2 regions of the Cupriavidus oxalaticus genome follow, and region 2 is predicted to be linked to the other one. Evidence: predicted binding sites of a transcription regulator. Region 2 holds the regulator's gene; the other holds the start of a gene.
The links. The regulator sigma-54, encoded in region 2, starts transcription at its own class of promoters, with help from an activator protein. The targets are predictions, from matches to a motif close to TGGCANGNAANCTGCTTT.

Region 1 (4,208 bases), 680 kb from region 2:
CCGCTACCGCATCAAGGCTTGAACGTATCGCCCAGCACCACGCCTTCGCGGCGCGGGTCGGCGCCGCCCACCAGCACCGCCGAGCCCCCGATGGTGCTGCGGATGATCGCGCTCAGGCCGCTCGACTGCGCGTTGATGTTGACGGTGTGGCCGAGGTCGCGCAGCCCCCTGACCAGCGGGTCGTTGTCGCCCGCCAGTCCGCCGGACGGCACGCTGGTGTCGACGTTGGGATGCTCGCCGCCGACGATCATGGGCGATCCCGCGGCGCCGTTGGAGCCGCCGAAGTCGATCATCGACACCGCCTGCTGCGCGTCCATGCCCCAGTCCAGCGACGCGACCAGCGTCTTGGCCACGTACTGGATGATGGTGGCACCGCCCGGCGACCCGGTGGTCATGTAGAAGTCGCCGCGCGAGCCATCGGCATTGCGCTTGAACACCAGCGTCGGCGACATCGAGCTGCGCGGCCGCTTGCCCGGCTGCACACGGTTGGCGACCAGCACGCCGTCCACGGAAGGCGCGGCGTTGAAGTCGGTCAGCTCGTTGTTCAGCAGGAAGCCGTTGGTCATGTGGTAGGACCCCAGCCCCGACTCGATGGTGGTGGTCATCGACACCACGTTGCCGTACTTGTCGTGCAGCGACAGGTGGGTGGTGCCGCGCTCCTCCACGGACGACGGCGACAGCGGCACGTCGCCCAGGTTGCCAGCCGCCACCGGCGTTGTCAGCACACCGGTCGTGCTGATCAGGCTGGCGCGCTGGCTCAGGTAGGGCTTGTTCAGCATGCTGTCCCAGCCGCCGCCCGGCAGGCCGATGAAGTCGGTGTCGGCCACGTACTTGTTGCGGTCGGCATAGGCCAGGTGGCCGGCTTCCCCTAGCAGGTGGGCGCCCAGCACGCTGGGCCGGCCGCCATTCTGGTCGACCAGCGTCGGCGCATGGCTGGCCATGTCGAAGTTCTCGACGATGCCCAGGATCTGCGCCACCGCGATGCCGCCGGAGGAGGGCGGCGGCATGCCGCATATCTCGTACTGGCGATAGGTGGTGCAGACCGCCGTGCGCTTCTTGGCCTGGTAGTTGGCGAGGTCGTCCAGCGTGGTCACGCCCGGCGTGGTGTTGCCGTCGTAGGTGGTCTGGATCTTGGCGACGATGGCCTGGGCGATCGGGCCGTTCTTGTAGAAGGCGTCGGCGCCGTCAGAGGCGATGGCGCTGAACACATTGGCCAGCGCCGGGTTCTTGATGATGGTGTTGACCGCGCGCGGGGTGCCGTCGGGATTCAGGAAATACGCCGCCATCTCCGGATCGCGCTGGATATTGGCCACCGTGGTCGTGCCGGAGATCGCGGCGGCCATGCGCGGCGGGATGGCGAAGCCGTCCGTGGCCAGCTTGATGGCCGGCGAGAACAGCGCCTTCCACGGCTGCTTGCCGTGCTCGCTGTGGGCCAGTTCGAGCACGCGCAGCGTGCCGGGTGTGCCGATCGAGCGGCCACTGCGTACCGCGCTGGGCGCCGGCGCGGTCTGGTCGGACGCGGACTTCCACTGGATGTAGTTTTCGTCGGCGCCTGCCGGGGCGGTCTCGCGGCCATCGTAGGCGGTCACGGCCTTGGTCGCCGCGTCGTAATACATGATGAAGGCGCCGCCGCCGATGCCGGAAGACTGCGGCTCTACCAGGTTCAATACCATCTGCGCGGCGACCGCGGCATCGACGGCGGTGCCGCCGTCCTTGAGCACGTCGCAGGCGACCTTGGTCGAGAGCGGGTTGTTGGTCACCGCCATATAGGTCTTGCTGTAGACCGTCGCCTTGGGCGCGTAGCCGGTGGCCTGCTCGGGCGCGCTGGGATCGCCGGGCAGCACCACGGCCTGGCCGCCGGTGCTGCCGTCGAGTTCGCAGCCGGAGGGCGTGGCCGGCGGCGTGGTGACGACCGGTGGCGGGTCGTCGCCGCCTCCGCATGCGCCCAGCGCCAGGGTGAAGACGGCCAGGGCCAGGATGCCCTTGCGGCGGGGTGAGCACGAGGCCTGGAGCGACGATTGCGGGACGGCGGTTGACGCCGTCTGATCTTCGGATAACGGCATGGCTTCTCTCTGGTTGTGTGGACCCGCGTTCTTGTGCCGACCGGCGCCTGGCGCGATCGGCTGCCGCGTCATGGCGGGGTGGACGGCGGCTACCTCTTACCGTAGGTTGGCCGCGCGCCTGTCTTAATGGATGGTTGTACCGATTTACAGTCATCCAATTCGGGTTTAAAAGACTGCTTACTTCCGCGTGGATTGTCGCCATTGGCAAGCCGCGTACGCTTCAGCGCCTTTTCCCCTTGCGCAGTGCGCCGCCGACCGGCAGCGGACGACACGACCGATTCTGGCGCATGGCCGCGACCCGCTCGCGGACACCATGCACCGTCACTGCTCCCATTTGTCCCGTTGCACCGTCTCAGTGCCGACTCGCGCCGCACGCTCGTGGTGCGCGATGGTTTCCCACGACCCGGTGAAGCCATGCGCGCCGCGCGTAGCAGCCGGGTTGCCGCTCAAAACCGATGGCACGCTAGTTGCAGATGCATCACCCCGGGGAGCGTGTCCCTACTAACACCACAAACGGGAGCTGCAAATGCAACGACGTGACATGCTGAAGCTGTCGGCCATCGCCGCCGCGGCAATGATCGGTACCAGCCCGCTGGCCATGGCGCAGTCCAGGGAACCGATCAAGGTCGGGATCCTGCACTCGCTGTCCGGCACGATGGCCATCTCGGAGACGTCGCTGAAAGACGTGGCCCTGATGACCATCGACGAGATCAACAAGAGCGGCGGCGTGCTCGGACGCAAGCTCGAGCCGGTGGTGGTGGACCCGGCCTCCAACTGGCCGCTGTTCGCCGAGAAGGCGCGTCAGCTGGTCAGCAAGGACAAGGTCGCGGTGACCTTCGGCTGCTGGACCTCGGTGTCGCGCAAGTCGGTGCTGCCGGTCTATGAAGAACTGAACTCGCTGCTGTTCTACCCGGTGCAGTACGAAGGCGAGGAAATGTCGAAGAACGTCTTCTACACCGGCGCCGCGCCCAACCAGCAGGCGATCCCGGCAGTGGAATACCTGATGAGCAAGGAAGGCGGCGGTGCCAAGCGCTTCTTCCTGCTTGGCACCGACTATGTCTACCCGCGCACCACCAACAAGATCCTGCGCGCCTTCCTGAAGAGCAAGGGCGTTGCCGACAAGGACATCGAAGAGGTCTACACCCCGTTCGGCCACAGCGACTACCAGACCATCGTCGCCAATATCAAGAAGTTCTCGCAGGGCGGCAAGACCGCGGTGATCTCGACCATCAATGGCGATTCCAACGTGCCGTTCTACAAGGAGCTGGGCAATGCCGGCCTGAAGGCCAAGGACGTGCCGGTGGTGGCGTTCTCGGTGGGCGAGGAAGAACTGCGCGGCATCGACACCAAGCCGCTGGTCGGCCACCTGGCGGCATGGAACTACTTCATGTCGGTCAAGAATCCGCAGAACGACGCCTTCAGGAAGCAGTGGGCGGCGTGGGTCAAGGCCAACAACCTGCCGGGCGGCGACAAGCGCGTGACCAACGACCCGATGGAAGCCACCTATGTCGGCATCCACATGTGGGCGCAGGCCGTGAAGAAGGCCGGCACCACCGATACCGACAAGGTGCGCGCGGCGATGTACGGCCAGACCTTCAAGGCGCCGGACGGCTTCACGCTGACCATGGGCGAGAACCACCACCTGTACAAGCCGGTGATGATCGGCGAAGTGAAGGGCGATGGGCAGTTCTCGGTGGTGTGGAAGACGCCGAAGGCGGTGCGCGCGCAGCCGTGGAGCCCGTTCATCGCCGGGAATGAAGGGAAGCCGGACAAGGTGATGTAAGGCAGTCTCTACCTGCCGGTTTCTCCCCTCTCCCGCTTGCGGGAGAGGGGCCGGGGGTGAGGGCGGGCGCTGGCAGATCCGACGGCACTCACTTCGTCATAAACGCCGGCCCTCACCCCCAACCCCTCTCCCACGCAGTGGGAGAGGGGAGCAAACACCCAGTCTGCCAACACTTTCGCTTCTGCCAGCCTCTATGCGCTATCCGATATCTCGAACCGCCATGCCCTGGCTGCGCGCCTTGCTGGCAGTGCTGCTGCTGGCCTCAGCGCCGTGGGCCACCGCGCTGACGCAGGCCGACCTGAAGCCGCTGGCCGAAGACGACTTCGACGCCAAGACCGCCGCGCTGTCCGCGCTGGCCAAGG
Region 2 (4,208 bases):
CGCGGCCATGGCCTTCGGCCTGCTGCTGGCCCAGCCCGCGCTGGCCGAGCGCGCGGACCGCGACAAGCCGATGGTGCTGGAGGCCGACAACGCCAGCTACGACGACGTCAAGCAGATCTATACGCTGACCGGCAACGTGGTGCTGACCAAGGGCACGATGATCCTGAAGTCGGATGCGGCCGAACTGCGCACCGACCCCGAGGGCTACCAGTTCGCGGTGGCCACCTCCAAGCCGGGCAAGCAGGCCTATATCCGCCAGAAGCGCGAAGGCGTCGACGAGTACATCGACGGCTGGGGCGACCGCATCGAATACGACGGCAAGCAGGAGCTGTCCAAGCTGATCGGCCATGCGCGCATGGCGCGCCTGCAGGGCGCCAAGATGCTCGACGAGATCCGCGGCGCGGTGCTGACCTACGACAGCCGCAAGGAGTTCTACACGGCTGCCGGCGGCGGCGACAACACCTCGGCCGCCAATCCGTCGGGCCGCGTGCGCGCGGTGCTGTCGCCGCGGCAGGACCCGAATGCGCAGGGTTCGGCCAGCGGCTCGCCGCTGGACCTGAAGCCGGCGCCCGCGCCCGCCAACAAACCCTGACGCCGGGCGGGGGCTCGCTGCCTCGCCTGAAACGCTGAACGCCAGACTGTGCCAATGACCGATACCGCCACCATCGCCGAAAAGCCCTCCGTCCAAGCCACGGCCGTCCTCGAAGGCGGCAGCACGCTGGTCGTGCGCCACCTGAAGAAGCGCTACGGCTCGCGCACCGTGGTCAAGGATGTCTCGCTGGACGTAAAGAGCGGCGAAGTGGTCGGCCTGCTCGGCCCCAACGGCGCGGGCAAGACCACCTCGTTCTACATGATCGTGGGGCTGGTGAACCTGGACGAGGGCGATATCGTGCTCGACGGCGACCACATCAGCGGCCTGCCGATCCACGAGCGCGCGCGCATGGGCCTGTCCTACCTGCCGCAGGAAGCATCGGTCTTCCGCAAGCTCAACGTCGAGGAAAACATCCGCGCCGTGCTGGAGCTGCAGGTGGAAAACGGCAAACCGCTGGCCAAGGCCGAGATCGACCGCAGGCTCGACGCGCTGCTCGACGACCTGCAGATTGCGCACCTGCGCAACAACCCCGCGCTGTCGCTGTCCGGCGGCGAACGCCGCCGCGTGGAAATCGCGCGCGCGCTGGCCTCGTCGCCGCGCTTCATCCTGCTGGATGAACCGTTCGCCGGCGTGGACCCGATCGCAGTGGGCGAGATCCAGCGCATCGTCAGCTTCCTGAAGGCGCGCAACATCGGCGTGCTGATCACCGACCACAACGTGCGCGAAACGCTTGGCATCTGCGACCACGCGTACATCATCAGCGAAGGCACCGTGCTGGCCGCCGGGCAGCCCGAAGAGATCATCGCCAACGAATCGGTGCGGCGCGTCTACCTGGGCGAAAACTTCCGCATGTGATGTACCCGCCTGCCCGCAGCGGCAGGCCATTGATTCTCCCCGCTTTCGGCCCCATGATCTCGATATGGGCCAGCCCACTGCCGGCGTCGATCAAGCCGCGACATCGATAGCAATTTCCGTTCCAACGACGGAAAGATGCGCATAAAATAGGTCGCATGAAACCGTCGCTACAGCTCCGCCTCTCCCAGCACCTGGCACTGACACCGCAACTGCAGCAGTCGATCAGGCTGTTGCAGCTTTCAACGCTGGAATTGCAGCAGGAAGTCGAACAGGCGCTCACGGAAAACCCCCTGCTCGAACGCGAGAACGACTGGATCGAAAGCCCGCTGCGCGTGGCCGCCGATGGTTCGGTCAACGTGCAGAGCGCGCCGGCGCCGGCACCCGCCGAACCGCAAGGCAACGGCGAGGCACGCAGCGATGGCGCGGCCGACGACGACAGCTACGGCGACAGCAATGGCGGCGAAGACTATGGCGGCGACTGGAGCCTGGACGACTTCGCGCGCCGCCCGCAAGGCGACGAAGACGAGAAGACGCCGATGCAGCTGCGCGAAGCCGAGCCCACGCTGCGCGAATACCTGATGGAACAGCTCACGCCGCTGAAGATCTCGGTGCGCGACAAGGGCCTGGCCATCTTCCTGATCGAATCGCTCGACGACGACGGCTACCTCGGTGCAACGCTCGAAGAGATCTGCGCCGAACTGCCGGAAGAACTCGAGTTCGAGATCGAGGAATTGCAGGCGATGCTAACGCTGCTGCAAAGCTTCGACCCGCCGGGCGTGGGCGCGCGCAACGCGGCCGAGTGCCTGGGCCTGCAATTGCGCCGGCTGCAGCACCCGCAGCGCGAACTGGCGCTGAACATCGTGCACAACCACCTCGAGCTGCTGGCGGTGCGCGACTACACGCGCCTGAAAAAAGCCCTGCAGGTAGACGAGCCTGCACTCAAGGCCGCTCACGAACTGATCCGCTCGCTGGCGCCCTATCCGGGCCACGCCTACAGCCGCCCCGAAGCCGACTTTGTGGTGCCCGATGTGTTCGTGCGCAAGAGCGGCAGCGGCTGGATCGCGCAGCTCAATCCGGATGTGATGCCGAGGCTGCGCATCAACGACATGTACGCGCAGATCCTGCGCGGCGCGAAAGGCGAGTCGGGTACCGCGGGCCTGCAGCAGAAACTGCAGGAAGCACGCTGGCTGATCAAGAATATCCAGCAAAGGTTCGACACGATCCTGCGTGTCTCACAGGCCATTGTCGAGCGTCAAAAGAACTTTTTCACGCACGGCGAAATCGCCATGCGCCCCTTGGTTTTGCGGGAGATTGCCGATACACTGGGATTACACGAGTCAACCATCTCCCGGGTGACGACCAATAAATACATGGCAACGCCGATGGGTACTTTCGAACTGAAGTACTTCTTCGGCAGCCACGTGTCCACCGAAACCGGTGGCGCGGCTTCATCAACGGCCATCCGCGCCTTGATCAAGCAACTGATAGGAGCCGAAGACCCGAGGAATCCCCTTTCCGACAGTCGCATCGCCGAACTGCTGGGTGAGCAAGGCTTCGTTGTCGCACGTCGCACCGTTGCCAAATATCGCGAAGCCCTGAAGATCCCCGCAGTGAATCTCCGCAAGTCTTTGTAGCCGAGCCCACCGCCTGCCTGGTGAGGCTCTTTCAGAAGGAGAAGCGCTATGAACTTCAAGATCAGTGGACACCACCTTGACATCACGCCGCCGTTGCGTGAGTACGTGGAAACGAAGCTGGAGCGAATCGTCAGGCATTTCGATCAGGTCATTGGCGTTAGCGTGCTGCTCTCTGTCGACAATCACAAGGAAAAGGACAGGCGGCAATATGCGGAAATCAATCTACATCTCAGGGGCAAGGACATCTTCGTTGAAGCGCATCATGAAGACCTGTATGCGGCGATCGACGCACTAGTCGACAAGCTGGACCGTCAGGTACTGCGCTACAAGGACCGCGTGCAAGGCCACGACCGCGAAGCGGTCAAGTACCAGATGGCCGCAGCGCAGATGCAGCAATGAGCGTGCCCGGTGGCCCCGCAGAGGGCCGCTGAATCAAGACTGAACAAGGCAAGCCGCGCATAGCGCGGCTTTTTTGCGCCTGTGGCGCCCGAGCAAAGGCTCGTCACCCGTTTGAGACGGAGTGTTCGCAACGGCCGCGGCAGGGTGTATGCTGCGCCATACATGCAGAGCCGCATCCCGCCCGCGCCCGGTTAAGGTGCGGACGCCAACCGGGGCGGCGCTGCGCTGCACAATCACAGGGAGGCCGCTGCTCTATAATGGCCGGACGCCTCGGCATTGCCGGCGACCGGCAGCCTCCGAGCCACACACTGCCCCGCGGAACGGCGGATCCGCCCGCTAACTGAAATCCTGCGCATCGCCCATGAATCGTTTGGCCAAATTGCTGCCACCCGGCAACATCACCCTCGACGTCAGCGTCACCAGCAAGAAGCGTGTGTTCGAGCAGGCCGGGCTCCTCTTCGAGAACAACCATGGCGTGGCGCGCGCCACCGTGACCGACAACCTGTTCGCGCGCGAGTCGCTGGGCTCCACCGGACTCGGCGCCGGCGTGGCGATCCCGCATGGCCGCATCAAGGGCCTGAAGCAGCCGCTGGCCGCCTTCATGCGCCTGGCCGAGCCGATCCCGTTCGAATCGCCCGATGGCAAGCCCGTGTCGCTGCTGATTTTCCTGCTGGTGCCGGAACAGGCCACGCAGCAGCACCTGGAAATCCTGTCCGAGATCGCGCAGC

Region 1: a site for sigma-54 is predicted at 2,520-2,537, ahead of urtA (urea ABC transporter substrate-binding protein). Genes of this name have one in related genera too.

Annotation. Positions count from the first base shown of each region.
Region 1 is NZ_CP069812.1:1,010,790-1,014,997, forward strand. Features, by position in the region: gene JTE92_RS17005 (gamma-glutamyltransferase family protein) at 12-2,063, opposite strand; gene urtA (urea ABC transporter substrate-binding protein) at 2,590-3,846, shown strand; gene urtB (urea ABC transporter permease subunit UrtB) at 4,040-4,208, shown strand, end outside.
Region 2 is NZ_CP069812.1:332,043-336,250, reverse strand. Features, by position in the region: gene lptA (lipopolysaccharide transport periplasmic protein LptA) at 1-592, shown strand, start outside; gene lptB (LPS export ABC transporter ATP-binding protein) at 647-1,447, shown strand; gene JTE92_RS13905 (RNA polymerase factor sigma-54) at 1,603-3,081, shown strand; gene hpf (ribosome hibernation-promoting factor, HPF/YfiA family) at 3,130-3,480, shown strand; gene ptsN (PTS IIA-like nitrogen regulatory protein PtsN) at 3,842-4,208, shown strand, end outside.